Regions from separate parts of the Rossellomorea sp. RS05 genome, predicted to be linked through region 2. Evidence: riboswitches for the same ligand, from Rfam matches in the RefSeq annotation. Region 2 holds a riboswitch; each other region holds the start of a gene.
What was found. A riboswitch is a leader RNA that binds a small molecule or an ion and turns the genes downstream of it on or off. The one in region 2 is predicted to bind S-adenosylmethionine.
Positions count from the first base shown of each region.

Region 1: linked by a shared signal. The riboswitch ahead of ABJ225_RS03445 (methionine biosynthesis PLP-dependent protein) and the one ahead of metK (methionine adenosyltransferase) in region 2 are both predicted to bind S-adenosylmethionine.
Region 3: linked by a shared signal. The riboswitch ahead of ABJ225_RS19825 (Na+/H+ antiporter NhaC family protein) and the one ahead of metK (methionine adenosyltransferase) in region 2 are both predicted to bind S-adenosylmethionine.

Region 1 is NZ_JBDKWY010000001.1:663,705-674,408, forward strand. Features, by position in the region: gene ABJ225_RS03435 (tryptophan--tRNA ligase) at 59-1,054, shown strand; partial or broken gene ABJ225_RS03440 (alcohol dehydrogenase catalytic domain-containing protein) at 1,145-2,245, opposite strand; SAM riboswitch class I at 2,526-2,634, shown strand; gene ABJ225_RS03445 (methionine biosynthesis PLP-dependent protein) at 2,710-3,831, shown strand; gene metC (cystathionine beta-lyase) at 3,824-5,011, shown strand; gene ABJ225_RS03455 (bifunctional homocysteine S-methyltransferase/methylenetetrahydrofolate reductase) at 5,027-6,877, shown strand; gene metH (methionine synthase) at 6,858-10,304, shown strand; gene ABJ225_RS03465 (STAS domain-containing protein) at 10,324-10,704, opposite strand, start outside.
Region 2 is NZ_JBDKWY010000003.1:323,264-333,967, forward strand. Features, by position in the region: gene ABJ225_RS11430 (immune inhibitor A domain-containing protein) at 1-1,204, opposite strand, end outside; gene ABJ225_RS11435 (tetraprenyl-beta-curcumene synthase family protein) at 1,406-2,479, opposite strand; gene ABJ225_RS11440 (alpha/beta fold hydrolase) at 2,504-3,307, opposite strand; gene ABJ225_RS11445 (gamma carbonic anhydrase) at 3,394-3,909, shown strand; gene metK (methionine adenosyltransferase) at 4,279-5,478, opposite strand; SAM riboswitch class I at 5,690-5,825, opposite strand; gene pckA (phosphoenolpyruvate carboxykinase (ATP)) at 6,115-7,701, shown strand; gene ABJ225_RS11460 (lmo0937 family membrane protein) at 7,790-7,939, opposite strand; gene ABJ225_RS11465 (GRP family sugar transporter) at 8,115-8,969, shown strand; gene ABJ225_RS11470 (glucose 1-dehydrogenase) at 8,992-9,777, shown strand; gene ABJ225_RS11475 (GNAT family N-acetyltransferase) at 10,086-10,704, shown strand, end outside.
Region 3 is NZ_JBDKWY010000010.1:82,927-93,630, reverse strand. Features, by position in the region: gene ABJ225_RS19860 (ABC transporter ATP-binding protein) at 1-271, opposite strand, end outside; gene ABJ225_RS19855 (response regulator) at 407-1,039, opposite strand; gene ABJ225_RS19850 (sensor histidine kinase) at 1,044-2,141, opposite strand; gene cls (cardiolipin synthase) at 2,228-3,676, shown strand; gene ABJ225_RS19840 (YpbS family protein) at 3,742-3,996, shown strand; gene ABJ225_RS19835 (DUF2187 family protein) at 4,121-4,393, opposite strand; gene ABJ225_RS19830 (hypothetical protein) at 4,521-5,123, opposite strand; SAM riboswitch class I at 5,341-5,448, shown strand; gene ABJ225_RS19825 (Na+/H+ antiporter NhaC family protein) at 5,536-6,852, shown strand; gene ABJ225_RS19820 ((S)-benzoin forming benzil reductase) at 6,911-7,666, opposite strand; gene ABJ225_RS19815 (divergent polysaccharide deacetylase family protein) at 7,713-8,498, opposite strand; gene ABJ225_RS19810 (ABC transporter permease subunit) at 8,560-10,554, opposite strand; gene ABJ225_RS19805 (EAL domain-containing protein) at 10,680-10,704, opposite strand, start outside.

The DNA of each region.
Region 1 (10,704 bases), on a different contig from region 2:
AGAAATCAATTTCATCAGCATTTAGAGAAGGCGACAATCACAGGGGGGAAAGACTAAGATGAAACAAAGGGTGTTAACAGGTATCAAACCTACAGGGAGAATTCATTTAGGGAACTACGTTGGTGCCATCAAGCCTGCACTGAAGCTGGCGGAATCTGAGGAATATCAGGCATCTTACTTCATCGCCGACTATCACGGGATGACCAAGGTACAGGATGCGGAAGAAATGAGAAACCTTACAAGGGGGATTGCGGCAGCGTGGCTAGCACTGGGTCTTGACCCTGAAAAGGTAACGTTTTATAGACAGTCTGACGTACCGGAGATCTTTGAACTCACATGGATCCTCTCCTGTGTTACGCCAAAAGGACTCATGAACCGTGCACATGCATATAAAGCCATGACCGATGGCAACAAGGGGGCTGGACAGGAAGTTGATCATGGCGTGAACATGGGTGTCTACACATACCCTGTCCTCATGGCATCCGATATTCTGTTATTCCAGGCAGACAAGGTCCCTGTGGGAAAAGATCAGTTACAACATATCGAAATTGCCCGCGATATTGCAGGATACTTCAACAAGCAGTACGGAGAAATCTTCAAACTTCCTGAACATTTCATCCAGGAGGAGTCGGCTGTAGTACCTGGTTTGGATGGGAGGAAAATGAGCAAATCATACAATAATACCATTCCCCTTTTCGAAGAACCCGCAAAACTGAAGAAGTTGATCAATAAGATCAAGACCGATTCTTCGCTTCCGACAGACCCTAAGGACCATGATCAATCTGTGATTTTCGCTTTGTACAGGGAATTCGCCTCTCCGGAAGAGGTCATCGTGATGAAAGACCGGTTCAGGGATGGAATCAGCTGGGGAGAGGCGAAATCGGAACTGTTCCACGCCATCAATGGAAAAATGACCGGGCCGAGGGAAAGGTACATGGAACTGATGGGCTCTCCTGAAAAGATGGAGGCAATACTGGCCCGCGGAGCACAAAGGGCAAGGGAGACAACCGCTCCTTTTCTGACAGAAATCAAGAAAAAAATAGGGATTCTTTAATGCGAACCCATGCCTATTGCTTAAATCAAAAGGCCGGACTTCCTGGTAATAAGGAGGTCCGGCCTTGGTCGATTTAATGGGCGGGCTTCTTTATGGTTTCAGAATCACTTTGATGTTCCCGTCGGATTTCTCGTCAAAGATTTTATAGCCTTCGCTTGCCTGTTCCAGAGGAAGCGAGTGGGTGATGATATCAGTCGGGTCAAAAGCTCCATCTTCAATCATGCTGTAGAGCTTCGGCATCAGATGAATCACTGGAGCCTGGCCCATTTTAAGGGAAACGTTCCTGCTGAAGAAGTCACCGATCGGAAAACCATTTGCTCCAGTCGCATAGACGCCCGTCAACTGAACAGTACCGAACTTGCGCACCGCCTGAGAAGCAGTGATGATAGGACGGATCGTACCGAACTGATTATCAAAATCAGATCCGAATGATTCACCGGAAGCAACAGTCCCGTCCATCCCGACGCAGTCGATCACGACATCTGCTCCTCCATTCGTATCTTCGTGCAACAACTGTCCGATGTCCGGATTTCCCGAAAAGTCATAGATTTCTGCTCCATTCGTCTTCTTGGCATGATCAAGGCGATGCCTTACCTGATCAACGGCAATGACTCTTTTTGCCCCTTTTAACCTGGCGAATTTTTGAGCCATGAGTCCGATTGGACCACTGCCGAGGATGATGACGGTATCACCAGCCTATACACCGCTGTTCTCAACGCTCCAATATGCAGTAGGAATGACATCTGAAAGGAAAAGCACATTCTCGTCAGAAAGTTCACTTTCTTCGGGGACTTTGAACGAGGTGAAATCTGCGTAAGGGACCCTCAGGTATTCGGCTTGTCCACCAGGGTAATTCCCGTTCATTTCGGTAAAACCAAAAAGCCCGCCGACTTCACCATGGGGGTTCGATTCATCACATTGACTTTCCATCTGGTTCTGACAGAAGAAGCATTCTCCGCAGCCGATATTGAAAGGGATCACGACACGGTCTCCTTTTTTCAATGTCTTGACGTCTGCTCCCACTTCCTCGACGATTCCCATCGGTTCGTGACCGACCACATAATCCCGTGGTGGTTCGATTCCTGCCTTATATAAGTGCAGGTCCGATCCGCAAATTCCGCTTGCCGTGATTCTTACGATCATATCTGTGCTTTCCTGGATATCAGGATCTTCGACTTCCTTCACCGACATGTTTTCTTTGCCTTGGAACGTTACTGCTTACATCGATGTCACTCCATTCATATTTTGTATGATTATGGTAGTTGTTTTGAGGTAATAGGGGTGAGGTAAACCTAAGAACTGCATTTCATCGTCATCCACCCTTTCTTCATAAAAAAAGTGAATGCGGTGAAAAATGCATCTATGACCATGAAAGAAGTCTGAGTTTTGGTTTAAATTCGTCAATTCGCATTGACATTTTCCCTTTACTGGTATAAATTATGGGAAAGCCATTAAACAATCATATACGCAATTCTTATCAAGAGAGGTAGAGGGACTGGCCCGATGACACCTCAGCAACCAGCCGTGAACAAGGTATGGTGCTAATTCCAGCAAGCTGATACAGGCTTGGGCGATAAGAGGGACTTAACCATTCAAACCTTCTTATTCGTATAAGAAGGTTTTTTGATGTAAATAGGATTAAAGGAGAGGTCACGATGAGTCGACATATTGAAACATTACTGGTGCAGGCGGGGAACAGAAAGGATGCAGGAACAGGTGCTGTCAGTCTCCCCATCCACTTATCGACAGCGTATGAACATAAGGGCATCGGGCAGTCGACGGGCTTCGATTATTCACGTACGGGGAATCCAACGAGAAGTGCATTGGAAGAAATACTTGCGCAACTGGAAGGGGGGCAGAAAGCATATGCCTTCTCATCCGGCATGGCTGCGGTCCACGCTGTTCTGTCCCTATTTCAAAGCGGTGACGAACTGGTCGTTTCCAAAGATCTTTATGGGGGAAGCTACAGGCTGTTTAAACAATACGAAGCACAGTATGGGATTAAATTCCGCTTTGTGGATACAGCATGCATTGAAGAAGTGGAAGCATCTGTCACGCCATCCACGAAGGGGATATTTGTAGAGACTCCGACGAATCCACTGATGAATGAAGCGCCGATCCGGGAAATCAGCCGGGTGGCAAGGAAACATAATGTACTGCTCATTGTGGACAATACCTTTTATACCCCGGTCATTCAGAGACCGATTGAAGAGGGTGCTCATATCGTCGTCCATAGTGCAACGAAGTATCTTGGAGGTCATAACGATGTCCTAGCCGGTGTAGTGGTGGTCGACTCAGAATCTCTGGCCGACCGAATCTATACGGTTCAGAATTCTATCGGTGCCACCCTTGCACCATTGGACTGTTGGCTCTTGATAAGAGGAATGAAGACGCTTGGCTTGAGGATGAAACAGCACGAATCAAATGCGAAACAAATTGCTTCGTATCTTGAAAGTCACTCATCCATCACTGATGTCCTGTATACAGGGAAAGGCGGAATGCTTTCGTTCCGTCTGAGGAAAGAGGAGTGGGTCGGGCCGTTCCTGGAGCGCCTGGAGTTGATTACATTCGCTGAAAGTCTTGGGGGAGTGGAGAGTTTCATCACATACCCGGCTACCCAGACGCACGCGGATATTCCCGAAGAAGAACGGATCGTTCTCGGAATATGCAACCGGCTACTACGATTTTCAGTGGGAATCGAAAATGCAGACGATCTGATTCAAGACCTTGAGCAAGTATTGACGAATCTGGAGAAAGAGGTGTTTTTATATGAGTGATAAAAAGGAGTTCAGCATCCAGACATCCCTCATCCACAGTAATGGAGTGGATAAAGAGACCGGCGCCGTCAGTACGCCGATTCATCATGCGACCACATTCCACCAATCAGATTTTGATCAGTATGGAAACTATGATTACAGCCGTTCGGGTAATCCCACTCGTGAGAAAGTCGAAGAAGCCATCGCGGAACTTGAGGGCGGTGTAAGAGGGTTTGCTTTTTCATCGGGTATGGCAGCCATTTCTACTAGCTTCCTTTTGTTATCAGGCGGAGACCATGTCCTGGTATCTGAAGAGGTGTACGGAGGCACGTATAGGATGATCACGGAAGTATTGACCAAATTCGGGATCGAGTACTCATTTGTCGACATGAAAGATCTTCACGAAGTCGCCTGCGCCATTCGCCCGAATACAAAGGTGATCTATATGGAGACCCCCTCCAATCCGCTGCTCAATATCACCGATATTGAAGGGGTCGTCAAGCTTGCTAAAGCCCATGGGTGTATGACGTTCCTTGATAATACATTCATGACGCCCCTCCTCCAAAGACCGCTCAGTCTCGGAGTGGATGTGGTCCTTCACAGTGCCACAAAATTCCTCGCCGGCCACAGTGATGTCTTGGCGGGACTCGCCGTTACAGGAGATGAAGAGATTGCCAAAAAGCTCGCATTTTTGCAGAATTCCTTTGGGGCAGTCCTTGGTGTCCAGGACTGCTGGCTGTTGCTTCGCGGGATGAAGACTCTTCATGTGAGATTGAAAGAGTCGTCCGAATCAGCCTTCAAGATTGCCAGATTCCTTGAGAAAAGGGGTGAAGTGGAGCATGTATATTATCCGGGCCTCACGTATCACCAGGGTCATGAAATCCAAGTAAGGCAGGCCGAAGGGCCGGGAGCGGTGCTTTCCTTCCGACTTAAGGGGGCAGATGAAGTAAAGCAGCTCATCGACCATATCCATATTCCGGTATTTGCTGTGAGCCTGGGTGCAGTGGAGTCGATTTTATCCTATCCTTCAAGGATGTCGCATGCTTCCATGCCTCGTGAAGAAAGGGAAAGAAGAGGGATCACCGATGGTCTTCTCAGACTTTCGGTAGGGCTGGAAAATGTCGATGAACTGATTGCGGATCTTTCCAAAGGTCTGGATGCCATTACATCAAACAAACCGTCAAAGATCATTAACTTATAGGAGGGATGGAACAAAATGAGAGCTTTATTGGATGCACTATCTGAAAACATACTGATTGCGGATGGTGCGGTCGGAACCCTCCTATACTCGTATGGGGTGGACCGATGTTTTGAAGAATTAAATCTTTCCCATCCTGAAGAAATCGTCAATGTGCATAAGCAATATATAGATGCAGGCGCCGATATTATCCAGACCAATACGTATGGTGCGAATTATGCGAAACTTTCCAGATATGGTCTTCAAGATCAGGTGAAAGAAATCAATGAAGCAGCCGTACGACTGGCGAAAAAGGCAGCCGGGCAAGGAACATATATCCTCGGGACCATCGGGGGGATCCGGGCCATCAATCAGCATATCAGCCTTGAAGAAGTGAAAAGGGGCTTTAGAGAACAACTATACTGCTTGCTCCTTGAAGGGGTCGATGGGATCCTCCTCGAAACCTATTACGACTTTGAAGAGCTCAAAACCGTCTTGCAAATCGTGAAGAAAGAGACCGATCTGCCGGTCATCGCACAGGTATCCATGCATGAAACCGGAGTATTGCAAAACGGGATGGATATAAAGGACGCCCTTGGGGAATTGGAACTCCTCGGTGCCGATATTGTCGGGATCAACTGCCGGATGGGTCCTTTCCATATGGTAAAGTCCTTGGAGGGAGTTCCTTTGCCCAAGTCGTCCTTTTTGTCGGTCTATCCGAACGCAAGTCTTCCAAACTATGAGGAAGGGCGCTTCTACTATGCGGCAGAGCCTGATTACTTTGGAGACATAAGCAATGAATTGCGCCTCCAGGGTGCCAGAATCATCGGGGGCTGTTGCGGAACGACACCAGCCCATATAAAAGCTGTAAAGGAACGGTTGATATCAAGGGAACCGGTTAAAGAAAAAAAGGTGAAAACGCAAGAGCTGATTAAGCTCAAAGATCCCCATATTCAAAAAAACCTCCTCCATAGAAAGGTAAAGGAGAAAAAAACGCTCATTGTTGAACTGGATCCCCCGAAGCATCTCGACACCGGATTGTTCTTCCAAGGAGCAAAAGCTCTAAAAGAAGAGGGAATCGATGCGATAACCCTTGCGGATAATCCGCTTGCTTCCCCCAGGGTCAGCAATGATGCAATGGGAACCCTAGTCCAACAGAAATTTGGCCTTGATCCCCTTGTGCATATCACTTGCCGTGATCGTAATCTCATCGGCCTGCAATCCCACTTGATGGGCCTGCATACCCTTGGTATTCATAATATTCTGGCGATAACAGGCGATCCCGCAAAGATTGGTGATTTTCCAGGTGCTGCCTCGGTATACGATCTTTCCTCCATCGAACTGATCGAGCTCATCAAGCAAAATAATGACGGATTATCTTTTTCTGGTAAATCGCTGAGACAACGAACGAACTTTTCTGTCGGTGCAGCCTTCAATCCTAACTTCAGGCATTTGGATGCTTCCGTAAAGCGTCTCGAGAAAAAACAGCACGCCGGAGCGGACTATTTCATTTCACAACCGGTTTTCAGTTGTGAACACCTCGTACAAATTGCAGAAGCGACCAGTCATTTGCATGCGCCATTATTCATCGGAATCATGCCATTAATCAGTTCGCGCAATGCCGAGTTCCTTCATCATGAGGTTCCGGGGATCAAGGTGCCGGATGAAGCACGGAAATTGATGAAAGAAGCAGAGGGGGATCCGCTACAATCCAGGGCGGTGGGCATGGAAATTGCAAAGGAATTAGTGGAAACGGCAATGGAACTGTTCAACGGGTTGTACATCATCACTCCGTTCATGCGCTATGATATGAGCATTGAATTGATTAGGTATGCTAATTTGATTGAAAAGGAAAAGAGGGAAGTACCATATGACCACAACATTGTTTGAACAACAGCTCAAGAAGAAAATCATGATTCTTGACGGTGCGATGGGCACGATGCTTCAGCAAGCGAATCTCTCTCCGGATGATTTCGGTGGGGAAGATCTTGACGGATGTAATGAACATTTGGTGTTGACGGCACCAGACGTTATCACCCATATTCATTCTGAATACTTGCGTGCAGGTGCGGATATCGTAGAGACCAATACATTCGGAGGGACCCCTGTCGTTTTGGAGGAATACGGGATCGGACATAAGGCGTATGAGATCAACCGTGTGGCTGCAGAACTTGCAAGGAAGGCAGTAGACGCATTCAGCACGCCAGATTGGCCGAGATTCGTTGCCGGAGCGATGGGGCCAACCACGAAAACGTTATCTGTCACGGGCGGGATCACATTCGATGAACTGGCCGATGATTACAAAGTTCAAGCTGAAGGCCTACTTGCTGGTGGAGTGGATGTCCTTCTCCTCGAAACGAGTCAGGACGCCCTGAACGTCAAGGCGGCAAACTTAGGGATCAGACAGGCCTTTTCCACTGTAGGCAGAGAAATCCCGATCCTTCTTTCCGGAACCATCGAGCCTATGGGCACGACGCTTGCCGGTCAGAATATCGAAGCGTTCTATTTATCACTTGAGCATTTGAATCCCCTTGTAGTGGGGTTGAATTGCGCAACGGGACCAGAATTCATGACCGATCACCTGAGGACGCTCTCAGGACTTTCATCCTCGTATGTGAGCTGCTACCCAAACGCAGGGCTTCCGGATGAAGAAGGCCATTACAACGAAACGCCTGCATCTTTAAGCATCAAGATGAAAGGATTTGCAGAAAAAGGCTGGTTGAATCTTGTGGGAGGCTGTTGCGGTACGACACCAGAACACATCCGCGCCATTCGTGAAGCAGTGAAGGATCTGCCACCGCGACTACCGGAAGAGGTTCATCCCCACGCGGTATCTGGCATCGAGCCTTTTATCTACGACGATCCCGATAATCGCCCCATCTTGGTAGGGGAAAGAACCAATGTTATCGGGTCAAGAAAATTCAAAAGGTTGATTTCAGAAGGGAAGATCGAAGAAGCATCGGAAGTCGCCCGGGCACAGGTGAAGAATGGGGCGCAGGTGATCGATATCTGTCTTGCGGACCCTGACCGTGATGAAGCTGAAGATATGAACATTTTCATCCAGGAAGCTGTTAAAAAAGTGAAGGTTCCCCTCGTTATCGATTCAACGGATGAAGAGGTGATGGAGGGTGCCCTCCGGTTCATACAAGGGAAGGTGATCATCAATTCAGTCAATCTTGAGGATGGGGAAGAACGTTTTGAAAAGGTGGCTGGCCTTGTGAAAAAATACGGAGCAGCCATAGTGGTGGGAACGATTGATGAGGAAGGCATGGCCGTCAGTGCAGAGCGCAAGGTGGAAATTGCACAGCGCTCACACAAGCTTTTGACCGGTAAATACGGTATCCGTTCAGAAGATATTATATTCGATCCCCTCGTATTCCCTGTAGGTACAGGGGACGAACAGTATATCGGTTCTGCTTCAGCCACGATCGAAGGGATCAGGAGGATCAAAGAAGTGCTCCCTGAGTGTCCCCATATTCTCGGTGTAAGCAATGTGTCCTTCGGGCTCCCGCCGGTGGGGAGGGAAGTCCTGAATGCTGTTTATCTTTACCATTGTACGAAGGCAGGACTGGACTACGCCATCGTCAATACGGAAAAACTCGAACGATTTGCATCCATTCCCGAAGAAGAGGTGAAGCTGGCGGAACGGTTGCTTTTTGATACCACCGATGCCAACCTTGCAGAATTCACTGCCTTCTACCGAGGGAAGAAGAAAGAATCGAAGGTCCCCGTCAATACCATGTCCCTTGAAGAAAGGCTTGGACACTATGTAGTGGAGGGCACAAAAGAAGGACTTTTGCCGGATCTGGAAGAAGCACTACAAACATATGACTCACCCCTATCCATCATAAATGGCCCCTTGATGGCAGGCATGAGTGAAGTGGGAAGGCTCTTCAACGACAATCAACTCATTGTTGCAGAAGTCCTGCAGAGTGCAGAAGTGATGAAAGCATCTGTAGCCTTCCTTGAACCCCACATGGAGCAAAGCGAATCTTCATCTTCTAAAGGAAAGGTCATCCTTGCCACTGTGAAAGGGGATGTACATGATATTGGTAAGAATCTTGTTGACATCATCCTCAGTAACAACGGCTATGAGGTGCATGACCTCGGGATCAAAGTGGCGCCTCAGGAGCTCATTGAGGTCATAAAAAAAGAAAAACCCGACATCGTCGGTTTATCGGGTCTGCTTGTGAAATCCGCTCAGCAGATGGTCATTACTGCCCATGATATGAAACAAACTGGAATCGATGTTCCCATCGTCGTCGGAGGGGCCGCTCTTACCCGCAAATTCACTTCTACGAAAATTGCCAAAGAATATGCCGGCCTGGTGTTATATGCCAAGGATGCCATGGATGGTCTCAGCATCATGAATGGTATTCAAGATGTAGATAAAAGAAAAGAGCTGGAACAAAAACGGTCATTGGACCTCGCTGCACATACTGAACCGGTTGCCATAAAAGAGGAGGAAGGTGGGGGTCTCGCGGTAAAGGTCCGTTCGGAGGTATCAACCGACGTCGATGTGTTCATCCCGCCAGACTATAGCGATCATATTATCCGGGAATTTTCACTTGATCATATCCGTCCATATATCAATGAGCAGATGCTTCTTGGTCACCATCTCGGAATTAAAGGGAAAATTACAAGACTCCTGGCTGAAGGAGATGAGCGGACGGTTGGACTTAAGAAGATGGTTGATGATTTATTTTCGAAAGCGAAAGAGGACGGACTGATCCAAGCGTCTGCTCTCTATCGGTTCTTCCCGGCACAGGCATCAGGGGAGGACGTTCTGATTTATGATCCCGAAGATCACCAGAAGATCATCGAAACATTCCATTTCCCTAGACAAAAAGGAAATCAGTATCTTTGCCTTTCAGATTACTTGAGGCCGCTTGAAAGTGGAGAGATGGACTACGTAGGCTTCTTTGCCGTCACAGCAGGATATGGAATCCGGCAGTGGGCCAAAAAACTAAAGGAGGAAGGAAGATTCCTGGAAAGCCACGCCCTCCAAGCGTTAGCACTGGAAACCGCTGAAGGTCTGGCGGAAAGAGTTCATGAAATGATGAGGAGCAGATGGGGGTTCCCCGACCCAGTCGATATGAGCATGCAAGACCGATTCAGGACAAAGTATCAGGGACAAAGATTTTCTTTTGGTTATCCCGCTTGTCCCGATCTGGAAGATCAGAGCAAGCTTTTCAAACTGATTCAGCCCGAGCGCATCGGCATCCACCTCACCGATGGATGCATGATGGAACCCGAAGCATCCGTTACTGCCATGGTATTCGCCCATCCGGAAGCGCGATATTTTAATGTCCTATAGAAAAAACAACGGAAATCCTTTAGAGGATTTCCGTTGTTTTATGTACAAATGTAAAACCCATTTCCTGAAGTGCGATGGCGATGGTCGGCTTCACTTTCAACCATGAAAAATCAATGCCCATTTGAACAGCTGTTTGAGCGACTTCCGGCCTGATTCCTGATAAAACGATGTCCACACCGATGAGGTTGAGTGCGGAAATGATCCGGAACAGCTGTTGAGCAACCATTGTATCAACGATTGCTACGCCTGATAAGTCGATGAATAGAAGGTCCAGCTCTTTTTTTAAACTATCCTCGAGTGAATGGGTGAGGATTGCTTTAGCCCGGTGAGTGTCAATGTCCCCGATCAAAGGGAGGATGCCGACTTTTGGAGCTACTTCAATGATCGGGCTACTCAACTC
Region 2 (10,704 bases):
CTGTACCAGGTACCTTCCCTGCCCAGCTTCCGCTTGCCATGATCGACCAGTAAGCTACTGCTTCACCTGTTCCTGTATACTGGGTATCATATTCATCCGGAAGTCCGAGGTCATGCCCATACTCATGGGCGAACACCCCTGCTGCTCCGTCTGCCGGCTGAATCGTGTAGTCATACGCAGCCATGTTGCCATTCCAGTATGGAACGTCCGTTTCCGTTCCTTTGATTGGGAAGACAGAGCCGAGGTTCCAACGGTGGGACCAGATGGCGTCTTCTCCAAGACTTCCACCGCCTGCTTCTTCACCGACAGCAGAGTGTACGACCATAAGGTGATCGACAAGGCCATCCGGCTCACGGGTATTTCCATTTCCATTCAGATCATAACGGTCTTCTTGATCAAACTCACTAAGATCCACATCTGGATCTGCCGCAACAGCTTCAAGTGCTTCCTTGACGAGTTCCCTCGGCCTTGCGTCACTGCCATTCGCTCCGTTGCCCCCGTAGTAAGCAGCCGGATGCTTCGCCATGTACCACTTCGTCACTTTTCCATCGACCGTGTAGGCACCATTCGTTTGTTGCTCATAGAATTGCTTCATGGAAACCAGATTTTCTCCATTCGGCCCTTTGTATCCTTTATCGCCGAATACCATGTCTTCATAGTGCTTCTGCACATAATCGTCATAGTACATATCCGTTTCATCTTCCTGAATCGAGTTGTGAGGGAAATCAGGGAACTCCATCAAAACAACAAGCACCTTATCTTCCCTTACATCTCCGTCATAGTCTTCTTCCTGGACAGGATCGAGGTTTCGATGTTTCTTTTTGTTATTATGACCCTTCCCTTTCTTTTTGTTCTGGGTGATCTTTTTCTCGAGCTTCTCTTTCTCTTCCTTCAGCTCTCCATCATCTTCAAGCTCCTTCAAGCCATCGGATTTTTCCTTCAGGAACTTCTGCAATCCTTTTTCAGCTTCAGAAGCTGAAGCATTCTTTGAAATATCCCCTTTTTCCTTGAGCATCTCAATCAATTTCTCTTCATTTGCGATAGCTAGGTCAAACGGTCCTTCCCCATGATTATGTACCTTCTTCTCCACCGGGTCCTTCAGGACGTTCACCGGCGTGGCATCATGAGCGGAAGCTGGGACGGCAAATAAACCGGCACTGAGCGCTGCGGCCATGGCAACAGACATGATCTTTCTAGACTTCAATTTCCATTCCCCCTAAAGTTTCTAGTAAATACTTTCTCTACCAAATATACTCCTTTTTTCTGAAAAGTAAATATTTTCAGAATTAAAACAGTCATATTGTCCCAGTATCCGCTTTCTTACCTGAAACCTTAGAACCTTAATTATTCCATTTTTTTCATAAAACAAAAAAGAAAACCTCGAGCAATGTCGAGGTTTTGGGATTTAAGATGTCTTTTTCCGGCTTCTCCATTTTCGATACATTTTACCGTTGAAATAGAAGAATTTTGTAATCCAGCCTGATTCATTGATGAATTCTTTTGAAAAATGATGAACGTTCCGCTGCTTCCTGGCTTTATCATCTGACAGATAGACGCCGATCAGCCCTTTATTGATCAATCGGTGGAAATGGGCGTGTGGGAGTCCTTCCGTATGCTCATCCGCTTTACGGAGGAAGTGTAGGAGCCGCTCCTTCATGTGCTCTTCATTTTCATAATAAAAGCAGAAGTTGAGGTCTCCCCCTTCCCTGTCTTCTTCCTGATCGATGAAATAATCGAGGAGGATATGTAGTCCCTGTATATAAGGGAAGTAGCCGCTCTTGATTTTATCCGTATAGGACGGATGGAAATCTTCCCGATTTGCATATGAGACGAGGCAGAAAATTCCCAGGGTCGATCCGGAGCAAGCAGAGAATTCATACCAGTCCATGTCAGGAAGGTTCTCCCTGTGGGACTCGAACCAGCCCTGCAGTCGTCCGACACGCTCTTCCTGTTTCACATGCTTATGTATCTGCAGATCGCAGTAGTAATCACAAAGCTGGGCGAGCTCGGCTTTGATCGCTTCATAATTCCGGAGATCTTTCAGGACACCCTGGCACGTCCTGACCAGTGCTTCGAGGTATCCGCCGTCATCCTGGTCTTCCCTGAGGGCATAATAGTTCACGGGTTCGGCACCGACATCAAGGGAATCCCTCATGGACTGGTGAAGGAGGGCAAAATCATCCGGATCAAGGGAGACGCTCCGATCACACAGATTGTCGAGGTAATCGCTGATCGTTTGATAGGCCACGATGAAACGGATCGTCTCTACTTTCTTATCAAGGGAAAGGAGGGACATGATGCCACCGCCCTCACAGTGAAACGTCTTATGTTCAATGCTTGAGAGGGCCTGTCGCCTCAATTCTTCATTCGGGATCGCTTCGGCCTTCATTTTCCACTGATCAAGTTCGTGATGAACGTGTGGAAAAACATTTCGATATACTTTTGTCATTAATGAAAATGGATCGCTTGGTATGGACACGCTTATCACCTCTTCCTTACTTCATTACACAATATAACCCAATGTTTTCAGCCGGCTTTCAATGAAAGATTTGGAGTACTCGAAGATTTCCTCCCTCTCCGGCTCATTGTAAAGTTCATGATAACATTTTGCCCATTCTTTATAATGCATTTCGGACAAGGAAAGTTCTGTAAACCATTTTTTCACTGCCCGTTTATCTACAATCTGGTCATCCCCCGCCTGCATGACAAGCAACGGATAGTCAGGCATTTTATCAAGCTCCTGGTGAGCATGCTTCATCGCATTGATCAATTCCCGGTACCACCGGACAGAGACTTTCGTGATATAGAGGGAATCGTTGCTGTCGATCTCCCGGACTTCAGCGTTCCTGGTCGCCATATTGATAGATAATCCCGATGGGAATTTAACCGATGGGGCAACTTTATTGAGGCCATATGAAAGCAGGTCCACCGACTTGTTCGGATAATTCATCAATCCGAGGCAGGGCGAGGAGAGGATGACCCCTGCAAGATTCACATGCGATTCCTGGAGCAGACGCACGGCGACAAGTCCACCCATGCTGTGACCGATCACGAATACAGGGAGCTCGAACTGATAGGCTGCCTGTATCCAATCCTTCACTTCGATGAGGTACTCTTCGAATGATTCGATATGGCCCCTCATGCTCCTCGAGGTCATACCCTGGCCGGGCAGGTCCCCCATGACGACATGATATCCTGCCGAGCGCCACATTTCAATGAGCCAACCATAACGGCCGTGATGCTCCATTGCTCCGTGAATGATGACGATGACTGCCTTTGCTTCTTGATCCGTTTCCCATTTCCACATGGCGAATCCTCCTTTAAAGATGGTAATTCCGAAAAATTCTGCTACCATTTATTATAGTAAATATTTCTGAAAGGGGTTAGTATAAAGTGCTCTATCCATATTATAATAAAAAACCGCTCATTGCAGAGTCTGCATATATTGCAGATTATGTGACAATCTCCGGGGATGTCGAGATCGGGGAAGAATCGAGCGTCTGGTTCAATTCCGTCATCCGCGGGGATGTCGCCCCGACCAAGATCGGGAAAAAGGTCAATATCCAGGATAACTCCGTGCTTCACCAAAGTCCGAACACCCCCCTGATCATCGAGGATGAAGTCACCGTAGGTCACGCGGTCATCCTGCACAGCTGCAAAATCCGAAAAAAGGCGTTGATCGGCATGGGGTCGATCATCCTTGATAATGCCGAGATCGGTGAAGGCGCCTTCATCGGTGCCGGGAGCCTGGTCCCTCAAGGGAAAGTCATCCCTCCCAACACCCTTGCATTCGGCAGACCCGCCAAGGTGGTCAGGGAGTTGAATGAAGACGATATCATGGACATGGAGCGGATCTCAAGGGAGTATGCGGAAAAAGCACAGCATTATAAAGCCGCCAAGCCCCTCTAGTCACTTATACTTGGGATACCCCAACTTGATGGAGATTACTCGGATTGTTTGTAAGGACCCGGAATAAAAAGAGGTTAGTGAGAAAACGAAAAAGGGACCATAACATGACGAACACGATCCGTATAGGTTCTTCATATCGCTCATGACTTCCGTGGAAGACGTCGCTTTCTTCGCATAATCCGAAAGCCTTCCCGGCAAGCCTGCGGGGTGCCATTCTTCCAGCAATCACCCGCTGGAAATAATAAAGTCGTCATGGTCTTGGACCAAATTAAAAACCCGGACTGATTTGCCATATCACAGGCAAATCGGTCCGGGTTTTTCTATGACTGAAACACGAATGTTACAGCCTTATTTAGTTCATAAGGATAATCAAGCAAGCGCTTCTGCTTTAAGAGCGTCTGCTTTGTCTGTACGCTCCCAAGGAAGATCAAGGTCATTACGTCCGAAGTGACCGTAAGCAGCCGTCTGTTTGTAGATCGGGCGACGAAGATCAAGCATCTTGATGATGCCTGCCGGGCGAAGATCGAAATTATTGCGGACAACGTCCACCAATACATCTTCGGATACTTGTCCGGTTCCGAATGTGTCGACAGAGATCGATACGGGTTGTGCAACACCGATGGCGTAAGCAAGTTGAACTTCACACTTCTCGGCAAGTCCTGCAGCCACGATGTTTTTGGCAACGTAACGTGCAGCATAGGCCGCAGAGCGGTCAACCTTGGTAGCATCCTTACCAGAGAATGCACCACCGCCGTGACGGGCGTATCCACCATACGTATCAACGATGATCTTACGGCCTGTCAGACCGGCATCTCCTTGAGGTCCACCGATAACGAAGCGACCAGTCGGGTTGATGAAGTATTTTGTGTTTTCGTCGATCAATTCTTTTGGAACGACCGGATCAATCACATATTCCTTCAGATTGCGCTGGATTTGCTCAAGCGTCACTTCAGGGTGATGCTGCGTAGAGATAACAATCGTGTCGATGCGGACAGGCTTGTCGTTCTCATCGTACTCAACCGTCACTTGCGTTTTACCATCCGGACGAAGGTAAGGAAGGATTTCTTCTTTACGTACTTCAGTCAGGCGACGGGAGATCTTATGAGAAAGGGAGATCGGAAGAGGCATAAGCTCCTTCGTTTCATTGCAGGCGAATCCGAACATGAGACCTTGGTCACCGGCACCGATGGCGTCGATCTCTTCTTCGCTCATTTGTCCTTCACGGGCTTCAAGGGCCTGATCCACCCCTTGAGCGATATCAGCCGATTGCTCATCGATTGATGTGAGGACGGCACATGTTTCAGCATCAAAACCGTATTTTGCACGCGTATATCCAATTTCACGGATGGTTTCGCGGACGATTTTCGGGATATCGACATACGTATTGGTTGTGATTTCACCGGCAACAAGAACGAGACCAGTAGTAACGGATGTTTCACAAGCTACACGCGCATTGGGATCATTCGTAAGAATAGCATCAAGAATTGAATCAGAGATTTGGTCACAAATTTTATCTGGATGTCCTTCCGTTACGGACTCAGATGTAAACAGACGACGTTTAGTTGACATCAAGGTTCCTCCTTAAACACATTTGCCGGTGGCTTCCGGCGAATTTAGCGAAGCAGATACGGTACTCATTTCCCTAAGTAGTATGAAGTAAACACAGCGGCCCCGCTGCCGGGATCGGACCCGGGGATTGCCATGTAGCAGGTCAAATAAAAAACCCTCCCTCTGGAAAGCATGCAGAGGAAAGGGTTGAACTTTTAGCCGCGCCTTTTCTCTCTTATCGTTCAAGGTTTGCACCTTGCCTCAGTTTAGCACCTTCGCTTTTGGGAAAATCGTTCTGTTTCCCTCTATTTCATAGCAGGTTGCTGGGTTTCATAGGGTCTGCTCCCTCCACCAGCTCAGGATAAGAGTATCCGTTCAAGGTACAATAATAACGGTTCAACGGCGGAGTGTCAACACTTTCTCCCTGCTAGGTTTAACCATCCCCTCCCCCTTTTCCATTAAGACATCACAATCACCCAAATAGTTAACGTTAATCCGATATTTCGCATATAAATAGGATTATACGAGCATGAAACTAGGATATTTTAATTCTTTTTCAAAAAAAAAGATTATATAGTATAGACTAATATCTTCAATGTGTTATACTAATCATCGAGAAGCAAACTTACTTAAAATTCACATAAAGGAAGGGTTCGAATGAATACTGTGAGCAAATCAAATGGGTTGACGCAATTACTGAACGGCGAGAACATACACCATCAATTATCCGTCCCACAGCTGGTGGAAAAGATCCTTCAGCGAAACGAAGGGATCCTGACCTCATCCGGAGCCGTCAGGGCCAAAACAGGAAAATATACAGGACGCTCACCTCAGGATAAATTCATTGTTGAAGAAGCCTCCTCAAAAGATAAAATCGAATGGGGCAAGGTCAATCAGCCGATCTCGGAAGAATCCTTCGACCGATTGTATGGAAAGGTCCTTGATTACCTTCAACAAAAAGAAGAACTGTTCGTGTTCAACGGGTATGCGGGAGCCGACCGTAAGCACCGCCTTCCAATCCAGGTGATCAATGAGCTTGCGTGGCATAATCTGTTCGCTCATCAGCTCTTCATCCGTCCCGAAGACGGGGAGCTGAGCGGTCACGAACCGGAATTCACGATTGTCTCTGCCCCTCATTTCAAGGCAGATCCTGCTGTAGATGGGACCCATTCTGAAACATTCATCATCGTTTCGTTCGAGAAACGAATCGTCCTTATCGGCGGCACGGAGTATGCGGGTGAAATGAAGAAGTCGATCTTCTCCGTCATGAACTACGTTCTCCCTGAGTCGGATATCCTTTCCATGCACTGCTCTGCCAATGTCGGCCTCGAAGGCGATGTCGCCCTCTTCTTCGGACTGTCAGGTACAGGCAAAACGACCCTTTCTGCCGATCCCAACCGCAGGCTCATCGGTGATGACGAGCATGGCTGGTCACCGAACGGCGTATTCAATATCGAGGGCGGCTGCTATGCAAAATGCATCGGCCTGACCCGCGAAAAAGAGCCTCAGATCTTCGATGCGATCCGCTTCGGTTCCGTACTGGAGAATGTTGCAGTCGATGAAGATACCCGTGCGTCTGATTATGAGGACGCTTCCATGACGGAAAACACGCGTGCCGCCTATCCGCTTCAGGCGATGGAGAACATCGTTGATCCTAGTGTTGCCGGGCACCCGAACACCATCGTGTTCCTTACAGCAGATGCATTCGGTGTGCTTCCTCCGATCAGCAAGCTCACGAAAGAGCAGGCCATGTACCACTTCTTGAGCGGTTACACGTCCAAGCTTGCCGGCACAGAACGCGGCATCACGTCCCCTGAAGCAACCTTCTCTACCTGCTTCGGGTCACCGTTCCTCCCGCTTCCTGCCATCCGCTACGCAGAGATGCTCGGCAAGAAAATCGATGAACATAACGCCCAGGTATACCTCGTGAACACCGGATGGACCGGCGGGGAATATGGCGTCGGCAGCCGGATGAAGCTGTCTTACACGCGCTCCATGGTCCAAGCGGCACTTGAAGGGGAGCTCACCCACGTGGAGACGAAGACCGATGAAATCTTCGGGCTGCATATCCCCCATCATGTCCCTGGCGTGCCGGATGACGTGCTCCAGCCGAAAAAAACCTGGATGAATGAAGATGCGTACGAGTCAAAAGCGAAAGAACTGGCCTACAAATTCAATGAGAACTTCAAAAAGTTCATCATGATGACAGGCGAGATCGAAGCAAAGGGCGGACCCCTCGTCTGACCTGGACATAAATAAAAGAGCCGGCACTCCTTAACAAGGAATGCCGGCTCTTTTATTTATGTAGGGACTCCGACACACCGAATCCCCTCTACAGTCCTTTCTTACGCCCTGTAATGCGGTTGAAGATGAACACGACGATGGCAATCACGAGCAATACGTGAATCACCGCGCCCCCAATTTTGAAAATAAGACCAAGAAGCCATAAAATCAATAAAATACCGATAATCGTCCAAATCATGATGTGCTGCACCTCCTTGTTTACTCTTACGATTCCCCAAGGCTGGATTTTTAAAACCTCCCCCCTCATTCTTTTTCGCCGTCACATGAAAATTGAATACATACAATCAATTCCTCTGGCAAAACCTATCCACAGAAGAAATCAGACTACTGCAACCATGAAAGAGAGGCTTCTTATGGATATCTTTTTAGCCATACTCCCTGCAATATTCTGGGGTAGCATCGTGTTATTCAATGTAAAACTGGGAGGCGGGCCCTACAGCCAGGTGCTTGGGACCACGATTGGGGCGCTTATCCTCTCCTTTGGCATCTATCTCTTCATCCAGCCAGAACTGAATTCGACCATCATCATCGTCGGAATCGTGTCAGGTTTATTCTGGACGGTCGGACAGGTGAACCAATTAAAAACGTTCCAATATATCGGCGTAAGTAAGACGATGCCGATTTCCACCGGCATGCAGCTCGTTTCCACCGCACTGTTCGGCGTCATCGTCTTTCATGAATGGTCCACCACAACCACCGTCATCCTCGGTGTGATCGCCCTGATCTGTATCGTCGTCGGGATCGTCTTCACCTCATATGAAGAGAAAAAAGGGAATGAAGAAGAATCGGGCAACTTCAAGAAAGCCATCCTCACCCTCATCGTATCGACGATCGGTTATCTGATCTATGTCGTTGTGGCAAGACTCTTCCACGTCGATGGCTGGGTGGCCCTGTTCCCTCAGGCGATCGGGATGTTCATCAGTGCCGTGATCCTGACGTTCAGACATAAGCCATTCAATAAATACGCCATCCGAAATATCATCCCCGGTCTCATCTGGGCATTGGGAAATATGTTCCTCTTCATCTCCCAGCCACGGGTCGGAGTAGCGACGAGTTTCTCCCTTTCCCAAATGGGAATCGTCATCTCCACATTGGGGGGAATCTTCATCCTCGGTGAGAGGAAAACGAAAAAACAGCTTGTCCTGATCTCATTCGGGATCATTTTGATCATCATCGGAGGCGTCCTGTTGGGGATTGCCAAACAATAATGTCATTTGAGGAGGAAACAACATGTACAACGATTTAAAGGATAAAGTAGTCGTCATCACGGGGGGATCCACCGGACTCGGACGCTCCATGGCTGTAAGATTCGGCCAGGAGAAAGCCAAGGTCGTCATCAACTACTTCAAGGATGAAAAAGAAGCACTGGATGCGAAAAAAGAAGTCGAACAGGCTGGCGGACAAGCAGAAATCGTTCAAGGGGATGTCACGGTCGAAGCCGATGTCATCAACCTCATACAGGCCGCCATCAAAAAATTCGGGACACTGGACATCATGATTAACAACGCAGGAGTCGAAAATCCCGTCCCATCACACGAAATGACCCTCGACAACTGGAATAAAGTCGTCAACACGAACCTGACCGGAGCCTTCCTCGGCTGCCGGGAGGCCCTCAAGTACTTCGTTGAAAATGGGATCAAAGGAAACATCATTAACATGTCGAGCGTCCACGAAGTCATTCCATGGCCCCTATTCGTCCATTATGCGGCGAGTAAAGGCGGCATCAAGCTCATGACCGAAACACTCGCCCTCGAGTATGCTCCGAAAGGGATAAGGGTCAATAACATCGGCCCCGGTGCCATGAACACACCGATCAACGCAGAGAAATTTTCCGATCCAGCTCAGCGTGCCGATGTGGAAAGCATGATACCAATGGGGTATATCGGTAAACCTGAAGAAGTCGCATCTGTTGCGGCCTTCCTCGCTTCCTCGGAAGCAAGCTACGTGACCGGCATCACCCTCTTCTGTGATGGCGGAATGACCAAATATCCTTCCTTCCAGGCAGGTAGGGGATAAGTAATAAGGCTGGAACTCCATGTTTTAGTCATAGTAAAACCCGAATGCATTTGCCATGGTAAGGCGAATGCATTCGGGTATTTTATTGTTTCCAGCGGTAAAGACTTCCCACAGGAAGAGTCGCTGATGTTGAGACGCCACAGGCGTGCCGAGGAGGCTCACGTGCTACCCGCGGAAAGCGTAGTCTTGCACGGAGATCATGAGCGGTATAAAGAAGTGGTATCTTATTATTTTTTTGAATTTTCCCTTTACTCTCCTCCCTTCTCTTGATATGATTACAAGAAAAAATTTACAGGGAGAGACCAAACATGATCAGACAGCTGACCACCGAAGACGACTCTATCTGTCAGGACCTTATCACCCAGGCGCCTGCAGAAAATCTATTTATCATCGGGGATATCGAAGCCTTCGGGTACGACCAGGATTTCCAGAAGGTTTGGGGGGATTTCACCGATGAAGGAGTATTGCGCGGTGTACTCCTGAGATACCGGGAAAACTACATACCATATGCACCTGGCGAGTATGATGCAGAAGGATTTGCCTCCATCATTAATAAAGATGAGGAGTTCCTCTATATTTCAGGACTGAAAGAGATCGTTTTGAAGCTTGACCCTTTCATTTCCCGGGAGACGAAGCAGAAAAGGCATCTTCACTATGCCAAGTGCACCCAAGGGGAATCACTCGATCAAAGTGACCTGTCCATGGTGAAAGAAGCGGGAATCGAAGACATCCCCGCCCTTGTCGAACTCCTTCTCACCGTTCCAGAATTCGAGCACTCCAATATCTCAGTGGAAAGCAAGGAGCACAGCATGAAAGCCGGTGCTGCCAGGAGCTATTACATTGAAGGGGACGGTCGTTTGGCTGCCTCCGCTTCCACTACCGCAGAGAACTCGAAATCGGCCATGATTGTCGGGGTCTGCACCCATG
Region 3 (10,704 bases), on a different contig from region 2:
CGGTGAGGTCCGTGTATAGAGCGATTTCCTGAGGGACGACACCGAGTACTTCCCTGAGGGACTGAGGGTCTCTCAGGACGCTCTCATTCTTCAACCGCACATCTCCATCGGTCGGTGAGATGAGGGTCGAGATCATCGAGATCGTCGTGGACTTCCCGGCTCCGTTCGGACCAAGCAATCCGACCGTTTCTCCCTTCTCGATGAACAGGTTCAATCCGTCCACGACCTTATTCTTCTTGAAATGTTTTGTCAGCTCCACGGCTTCCAACATAGTGAACCGCCTCCTTCTTTATACATTCATTCTATTGGAGAAAGGGTGGACCTTACACTTACCTTTGTCACAACCTTCACCCTATACCCATGACCTCCGTCATATTTTCCATAAAAAAAGACCGGATAACCGGCCTCAGGCGATATCATGCCGCACTGCATAGATAGCGAGCTGGGTGCGATCCCTCAGCTCCAGCTTCTGAAGGATCTGGGAGATGTGATTTTTCACTGTACCCACCGATAAGAAAAGCTGATCGGCAATCTCTTTATTGGTCTTCCCTTCCCCAACCAGCTTCGTAATGGACAGTTCCCTCGGCGTAAGGGAATGGGTCGGTGGCGTTTCCTTCCGGGTGGAAAGAAGGCGGGGGACCACTTTCGCCGCCACTTCATCGTGGATCGTCATCCCCCCATTCAGGCAGCTGTGGACAGAGTGCAGGAGTTGCTCCCCGTCCGAGGTTTTCAGGAGGAATCCATTGGCCCCTTCCTTCAACGCCTGCATGGCATATTCGTCATCGTTGAAGGTTGTGAGCATCAGGACCTTCACCTGGGGCCAACTTGCTTTGATGGCCCTTGTCGCTTCGATTCCGTTCATCTCAGGCATCCTGATATCCATCAGGATCAGATCTAGGGCATGAAGGTCCATCTTCTCCAAAGCCTCTCTTCCGTTAGAGGCTTCAGCGACCACCTTAAAGGCAGGATCCTGCTCGATCATCATCTTCAAACCCTGCCGGACTATGCCTTGATCTTCTACAATCATGATCCTTTTCATCTGGCTACGCCTCCTCTATAGGAAATGATATAGTCAAAGAGAACTCACGATCGGTCTGTTGGATGTCAAGACGACCCCCGATCTTCTCGAGTCGCTCCCTCATACTTGTCAGGCCGAATCCCGGTTTGATCGGGACCGGATCTTTCACATTGTTCACGATGACCAGGCTTGCGTGCCCCTGTGCCGTCTTTCCGAGTGTCACGCGTATTTCTCTCACATGAGCATGTCTCATGGCATTAGTCACGCCCTCCTGGATGCTTCTATAAAGGGCGACATTCTGTTCATTGGTAAACCTTGAGGAGAGGATCCCCTGCCGGGTGGTGAGCTGGATCTGGATATGACTCTCGGATTCTAGCTTCCTGACAAGCTGGAGGACGGATTGAATACCCGACAGTTCCCCATCCTTCAGTGTTCTTACTGCTTCCCTCGTCTCTTCCAGGCTATCTACGGCAAGACGCTTAAGATCTCGATATCCTTCCTTCCCATTCTGGATCGACAACATCTCGATCTGCATAAGGAGGGCCGTCAGTTTGTGACCAACAGAATCATGGATATCACGCGCGATCCTCGTACGCTCCTCGGCCTTCGAATGTTGCTCCGTCACGAATTGCAGACGCTTGAGGCTTCTATATTCTCCCAATAACTGTTCATAGAGCACCCGTTGCTCCTTGCTTTCCAGCCGGTCCTCATTTACCTTATAAGTAGAAAAGAGGAAAAAGACCACGATGATCCATATTTCATAATCAGTGATAGGATAAGAATAAATTGCCACCACGATCAAGAAGGCGGCCGTTGCAAATAGACTCTGCCGAAATTGATCCTTCCTCAGTGTGACCGCAGCTTCCATGAGAATCAGGAACACGACGGTCCACATGATGAGTGGTGTATAATGGGTGATGATGGTTCCGACCATCACCAATAGCAGCTGAAGCATATAGCTGATCTGGGGGATTTTCATCAACGGCACCAAGAAGAACAGTGCAATGGACAAGGCGGACAGGATGATAAGGGTGATAAGGGATTCAAGGCCCGTATACGCTTCTGTTATCCAAAACGCCCAGAGACCCGCCATCAGCATCGTCCGTATGAAAGCATACTTCATCTGTTCACCTTCTTTCTGATCCGGACATACTATAACTCGTACACTACAATATATTACCATTAGTTGGTTTGAAAAGGAGAAAAAGCATGCACATTCTTTCCATCCTCTTAGGGGTTTTATTCTTCTTCAACCTGGTGCTCGCTTCCATCATCGTCTTCCTTGAAAGGAGAAATGCCGGGGCGACGTGGGCTTGGCTCATGGTTCTCTTTTATATTCCGTATCTCGGCTTCATCCTTTATTTGATTTTCGGACAAAACATGACCAGGAAACGCCTCTTCGACTGGGAAGGAATCAAAAAGATCGGAATCGAGGACCTCCTGATTGAACAGACCCGGTCGTTGAGGGAACGTTCCCTCCCTTTCAGGCACAGAGAAATTTCTCCCCATCAGGACCTCATCTATATGCACCTCATCAACAACGACGCCCTGCTGACCCAGGACAATGATGTCACGGTCTATACAGACGGTCAGGAGAAGTTCGAAGCTCTCCTGCGTGACATCGAACAGGCAAGGAGCCATATTCATATTCAATATTATATCTTCAAAAAAGATCAGCTCGGCAAAAAAATCGTGGAGAAGCTCATCGAAAAGGCAAAACAGGGTCTTGAAGTCCGGATCCTGTACGATGAGATGGGTTCGAGACGGACGAGACCCCGTTTTTTCAGGCATTTGACGGCAGTGGGTGGAGAAGTCGCAGTCTTCTTCCCGTCGAAGATCCCATTTGTAAACCTGCGCCTCAACTACCGGAATCACCGCAAACTCGTCATCATCGACGGGAAGGTTGGGTACGTGGGAGGATTCAACGTCGGCGATGAATACCTCGGCTTGGATCCAAAGTTCGGATACTGGAGGGACACGCATCTCCGGGTGATCGGCAGCGCCTCCCTCGCCATGCAGACACGCTTCATCCTGGACTGGAACCAGGCCACAAAGTCAAGGAAGATCTCCTATGAGGGAAAATACTTCCCGACCGCTTCCTTCAGTGGTTCGACGGGGATCCAGATTGTCACCTCGGGACCTGATTCAGAATGGGAGCAGATCAAGAACGGCTACTTGAAGATGATTTCATCGGCCAAGCACTCGATCTACATCCAGACACCCTATTTCATCCCGGATGAAAGTCTCTTGGATTCCCTGCGCATCGCTGCACTCACCGGGAAGGACGTCCGGATTATGATCCCGAACAAGCCTGATCACATGTTTGTTTACTGGGCGACTTACTCGTATGTGGGGGAATTATTGAAGGCAGGGGCAAGGATCTTCATCTACGATAACGGCTTCATCCACGCGAAGACGATCGTAGTGGATGATGAACTTTCATCGGTCGGCACAGCCAATATCGACGTGAGGAGCTTCCGCCTGAACTTTGAGGTGAATGCCTTTCTTTATGACCGGAAGCTTTCACGTGAGCTCAGCCGCTCCTTCATGGAAGACAGGAAATTAAGCAGGGAATTGACCCTCGAGGACTATCACCGCCGACCTCTCATGATCAAATTCAAGGAGTCCATATCCCGGCTCCTCTCCCCGATCCTATAACCATTGCCACCGCTGTGAAAAACAAGCATAATGAGACATATACCAATCGAAAGAGGGATGAGGGCATGAGCGTACACAAGGACATCACAAAGCATTCAAGCAAGCAGCACAGCCTCGTGAAGGAGTTCATGAAGCTTGATGAATCGAGGGAACAGGCCATCGAAGAAGCCCTCACATTATGCGAAGCCGGAAGGCCATTCACCACCGACCGCATCAATCACGTCACCCAGGAGATCAATGCCCTTGCAAGGCAGGGCGTCGTACCCCAGCGCAAGACCGTGACAGAAGAAATGGTCAAGGAGTACGCAAACCGGCGGTGAACCGAGGAGAAGGTGAACCGCCTGCACAGGAGTCTTTCTGCATGCTTCACCTTATCACTTGAACAACTCAAAAAAATCCCCCGGACGCTCAATTTAGCGCCGGGGGATTTTTCTTGTATACTATTTACGCCTTCAATGCACTGTTCCATCCATCGTAGACGAAGACCGGATTCGTGCCATTTTCAGCTCGCTCGATGACGGCATAGTTCTTATGGGCAACCACGGTTTGATCATCGGGAAGGTCCAGCTTCATCGCTGATTCCTTATCCATGCGCACAATGACCGTGTTCTCCCTTAGGGTCGTCACGACGCCTTGCAGGACGTGCTTTTTCCTTTTGAATTCTATAATGTCGCCAAGGTTGGCATATTCTTTTGAGTAGACGAAGGTATTATCCATAATAGACTCCCCTTTTACATGAAAGTTGTTAACGCTCGAATCCTATATGTGATATATACCTTTCTTGTACCACCAGTCAAAAGATTTAAAACCTATTATTCTAATAAAATAATCTTTATTCTGAAAATTATTCAGATTTACGGTCCACCAGGGTGATTTTATAGATATAGGCCTTGTCGGATTTTTTGAAGCCACCGACAGGTTTCCCATCTTCCAATCCAATACTTGCGGGATCCCCGCCGATTTTAGAAGTGGCCATTCCGTAGATATAGACGGGCTTATCTTTCTTGAGCTCCACTTTTTCTGTTAACAAGGAGGATGCACTGCTTCCACTTTCTTCAGGTATGGGGTCTTCGTCCATTGTAAGGAAGGTACCTTCGCTCCCATGAAAGATCTTCAGATCCTTTTCCGAGCTTTCCATGCCGAAGGAGTTCAGGGAGTGTTTATACTTTTTCGCTTCTTCGCCGTATTGGAACGGCTCATCGCTTACGAGCTTCCCTTTTTCATACACTTCCATGGTCCTTTCAATATCCATATCCTTTGCTAGGGTTCCATCCAGGGTAAAGAAGAACATGGAGTCTCTCCCTGTAACGGCAACCACCTTTTCTTCCTTATCACTCAGGTCATACGGTTCCAGCGTCAACTTCGATGAACCATTTCCCTTCCCTTGAGAACACCCCACCAGTAACAGACACATACTCAATGCCAGCAGCCAATATCGCTTCTTCATACGGTCACCTCTTCTGTGTGCTGAGGGCTCTGAACCCCTTATTTTTCCATTAACTGATTATATCATCTGATTTATTCCAGTTACAATACTAACTGTGTTCATCTTCAAAATATGAATGCGTTTGCTTAATGCGGATGAAAAATTTCCCGTTTGACATTTAAGATGAAACCCATTAAAGTATGTAAGTATCTTAATCATAACTGCATAACGTAAAATCTTCTTATCCAGAGAGACGGAGGGACTGGCCCTTTGATGTCTCGGCAGCGGACTCGTCCCAACGAGTGCTGTGCCACATCCAGCAAGCCACCGGCTTGAAAGATAAGAAGGGTGTTTCGTTTTCATGGAAACCTCTTCTTATTTGAAGAGGTTTTTTATTTTACGCGCAACAAATCATCTAAAAGGAGTGCACAACATGAATCAGGAAAAAGGGAATCTACTGGCATTATTACCATTACTCATATTCGTTGCCTTGTTCCTCGGAGTAGGGATTATTTCAGGGGACTTCTATTCCTTCCCAGTACTCGTCGCAATCATCATCGCTGCTGTCGTGGCGCTGGCCATGAACCGGAAGGACAGTCTGAATGTAAAAGTCGAACGTTTTGCGAAGGGAGCCGGCCACCTGGACATTATGATCATGGTCTTCATCTTCCTTCTTGCAGGTGCTTTCTCGGGCGTTGCCGATAAGATGGGGGCTGTGGACGCTACGGTCAACCTGGCTCTATCCGTCCTGCCTGGTAACCTGTTGATTGTGGGCCTATTCGTCATCGCAGCCTTTATATCCATCTCAATGGGAACATCAATGGGAACGATTGCGGCTCTTGCCCCGATCGGCGTCGGGATCAGTAACGGAACCGACATCTCCATGCCTCTTGCCATGGCAACCGTAGTTGGCGGATCTATGTTCGGGGATAATTTATCCTTTATCTCTGATACAACGATTGCCGCTGTCCGTACACAGAAAACCGAAATGAAAGACAAGTTCAAGGTCAATTTTTCCATCGTACTTCCAGCCTGTATCATCACGCTGATCATCTTGTTCTTTATCACTTTGGGGCAACAATCATCCGTCAATGCAGGTAACTATGAATGGATCAAGATCCTTCCGTATATCGTCGTCCTCATTACAGCTTTGATCGGCTTAAACGTATTTGCCGTATTGCTTGGAGGAATCGTTCTTTCTGGAATCATCGGCTTCATCGATGGCAGTTTCGCACCGTCAGAATACTTCGGTGCTGTTGCCGACGGTATGCTTGGCATGGGTGAAATCGCCTTTCTCTCCATCTTCATCGGTGGGGTCGTCGAGTTGATCCGTCACAACGGCGGAATCCAAGCACTTCTGTATTTTGCAACCAGGAAGATTCGCTCACCGAAGGGTGCGCAGTACGCGACAGCCGGTCTTGTCGCATCAACAAATCTTTGTACAGCAAATAATACGATATCAATCATCATCGCTGGGCCATTGGCTAAATCCATCAGTGATGAGTACAAAGTCGATAATCGCAAAACGGCCAGTGTCCTGGATATCTTTTCTTGTTCCATTCAAGGTCTCATCCCTTACGGAGCACAGATCCTTCTGGTAGCCGAGACGGCGAAAATCTCTCCGCTCAGTGTCTTGCCTTACTCGTTCTACCCGGTATTGACAGCCATTTGCGGACTAATTGCCATTAAGTTTGCATTGCCGCGCTTCACCCGTAAAAAGACTCATACAACAGAGCCTGTAAGATCGTAATAAAACAAGAAGCCCCGATGCCCTTGGATCACCAAGGAGCACCGGGGCTTCTTCTTGTTCATACCAAATCATTAATATGGTAGAGCTTCCCGCTGTCTATCTCTCCATCCATTAATAAACCTACAATGGCTTCTGCCACCGTTTTTGCCGAGCGGAGCGTCCCCTCTTCCTTGTAGCGTTTGAACTTCTCTACTTCAACAAAAGCTTCCTGTGAGGAGGAACGGATTTCTCCCTGCATATTTGTATCCATGACACCCGGGCTGAAGGAAATAACCTTATGATCATGTCCTGAAGTCGATAGCTCCAGGCTCACGGTTTCTGTCAGCATATTAAGTCCTGCCTTGGTGGAGCAGTATGTACTCCACCCATACACTGGCCGGCTACCTGCACCTGAACTGACATTGACAATCACCATCTGTCCAGATTTGCCCGCAGACGCGGAGATCATTTCATTGAGGACGATCATGGGAGCAAGGAGATTCACGTGAACACTTGCTTCCAAGCTCCCGGCATCCACTTGTCCGGACGGATTGATGGGGGTGACCAAGCCGGCATTCTGAATCACATAAATTGTGTCGGCTCCGCTTGAAAACACGCTTGCTCCCACTTCCCTGAATACCTGTTCCGTGTCGGCAGCAGATGTCAGATCGCACGAATGGAAGGAATAGACCACCCCTGCATCCATGGCCAAGGCCTTCAGATTTTCATTATCTCGACGGGATATGTTGATAAGTCCGACCCCTTTTTCCACCAGGTCAGAAGCAATCGCTTCGCCCAGTCCCCTTGTTGCTCCGGTCACAATAGCCATTTTCATGTAATCGACTCTCCCTCCGATTGTTCATCACCTATCAGCATACAACTCATGGCATGCTTTCATCAATCAAGTGATACTCAGGAATAAGGTCGGATAATGGGACAATATTGGCTTCTTTTTCGTAGACAGGAATGAAGTCCTTCAGCATTGATGCAATCATCGTACCCGTTACACCGACGTGACCAATGGCCACCATGCTGTCATCTTTTTCAAGTTTAGCGGCAAGTTTTGTCGCCTGCTGCCCGATATGCTCCTTCGTATAGATATCATCGAAAAAGAGTCCGTTCTCGAGGTAAGGCACCTTCAGTTCGTCAGCAAGCTTCGGGATGACGCTTTCACCCGTAGTTTTGCTGTCGAGATAAAACATCCCGTGCTTTTTGCATACTTCGAGGACGATCCTCATGATGCGTTCATCGGCTGTCACCTTTGAACCCATGTGATGATTCATCCCTACGGCATAGGGGACGTCTTTAATCGCTTTCTCCACGCGGCTTCGGATTTCATCATCCGACAAGTCTGTTGTCAACGCCCCTGGCCCAAGCCAGCTTGCCTTTCCCGTCACAGGTTCCATCGGCATATGGAGAATCACTTCGTGGCCCTTCGCATGAGCCCGTTCGGCATCCTTCTTTGTGGACGGCAGGAACGGCATGACAGCAATCGTCAGCGTCGCCTCTGTATTAAGGATATCTTCCGTTCCATCCATATCGTTCCCAAGGTCATCGATTACGATGGCCAGTTCTTTTTTATGGGCAGGCAAGGGCAGGATGTCCCTCGCAAACCCCGTCGTTGTCAAAGAAAAAGACAGCGTCAAGCTGATGAGCAGTATCCTCATCGTTCATCACTCCTTTTCCTTTAACATGTCCCTCCGTTTCGGATTTCATGCCGGGTGGACATCATCCCTTGATGTTCTGATGCGTCAAGGTGAAGTCTCCTTCAAGAGGTGGATTCACCTTTGGCTTCTCACTCTTACTCCACTTTTTCCAACCTTTGATCGGCTTCTTATTCACCCTTACACCGACCTTGGCCTGCTGGATCTCCTTGACTCCCTGGACCACCAACTGCATGGCGAAGATGGCGATCATGAAGGCGATGAGCGGGAATAGGACGATCCAATATTTCTCTGTCATCAGTGCTTGTTTGGAAGAACTGATAAGCCCTGACCATTCAAATGTAGCCGACTTCGGCGGATCGGGAAGGAGCCCCCTTGATACGATGGTGCCACCAAGGAATAGATAGAACAGCCCCATATGGACCAGGATGAGCATCGTTTGGATGAACTGCTGCCCGAACAGGATGAACATCCTCGGAGCCAGGTGCGGGAATAGATGTGTCCAGAGCAGATGGCGGTTACTCCCTCCAAGAAGCTTGGCCGAAACGACGAAGTCCTGCTGTCCGATCAGCTTAAGCTCATTGCCGATCAATACCATCGTCAGGGGCAGCACCAAGATCGTCAGGACGATCGCCTCGAAGACGAGCCGTTCAAACAGGGAGTGCTGGAATCCTTCGAATGTCAATCCCCACAGCACCGGTCTTAATAGAAGATACGCAATGAGGCTCAACGGCAGGAAGTGGATCGAATCCACGATTCTATTCACCCAGTTCTTCCTGCGTTCATTCAAGAAGAAGTGATAGCCCACCCCGAGATAGAAGCCACCTACAACCCGCAGTAGCGCCACCACAAGGGCGAAGATGAGCGTGTACTTCGCTCCGACGATTAGCTGGTCCAAGATGCTGAAGCCATTGTAGTCGGATCCGAGCGCCATGAACTCTGATGGTGCATGAGGCGGGACGCTTATCAGAGTACCTGCATCATCCTTTACATAGTAAAGCTTGCTGACAGGTTCATCCTTGAAGAAGGAATGGCAGAAACTATACACAATCATTCCGAAGATGATGATGAATCCTCCAGCAAATTTCGGATTCTTCATATGTACTTTCCAAGCCCTCCACGAAGTGGCGATGAAACCCCAAATCTTCCATTCTGAGAACTTGATCTTGTCCTTTTTGATCCGGTAGTGGGAATCATCAATCACAGCAGCACGGTTCATCCACAGGTACACCCCTTGATAAATAAAAAAGAACGGAGTGAAAAGAAGGATCAGGGCATACGCAATCACGACGGGTCTGAAATCCTGTGTGATATAGAAGGTGATTCCCCTCATATCAAATAGGGTTTCGATGATGAATAAACTCGACAGGGTCCCCCAGATGATGAGCTTCCCATGATAGAAGGAGCTTGGTGTAATATTCTTCATCACATGTGAGAAGAGGATGCGGCTTTTGGATAGCCCTTTGCTCCTGGCAAATTCAATGTGATCTTTCACCATTTCCTCTTCCATGACGAGAAGGAGGATCCTGAAGAAGGAGACCATCGGAACGATGGCGAGGGTGAAGATCGGCGCAGCGTATATCTGCACGCCGTCAAACTCCGTGAATTCCATGAGCATGATGCCGTACTTCTTGAAGAAGAAAACGATGAATAGCTGCAGGAGGAAAGCAAATAGCAGATCCGGCACCGACTCCATGAAGTTCAGGATTTTCTTCAACGTGGAAGAAAGCGGAGTCGGGAGGAAAAAAGTGATCATGGCAAATACCAGCGCTAGTAAAAGCCCAAGGGCGATTGCCCCGAATATGACGGTCATGGAATAAAGATAAGGCTCCCACAGGACATTGAAAAGGGAGTCGACTTGTCCCTTGTAGTTATATTCCCAGTTTCCCGGGTCGGCGAAATAGATGGTGAACTTGAGAAATTCTTCAATGAAAGCAACGAAATTGTACAGTCCTTTTTCACTCAGAACCTGTGGTGCGACGCTCACCCCAAGGATTCCAAGAATCCCCAGTATGTAATACAGAATAAATCGTAACGGTACAACAACGTACTTGTTCATATGGATCCCCTTTTTCTCTTTTCCCTTTATCCTACTCTCCTCTTCAATATTTTTCAATTTAATTTATTTTCTGTAAATAAAGAACAGGGAAGGCATGATGCCTGCCAAACCTATAAGTACTTTGATTAAGCCAGCAGTTTTCCCGGCTTG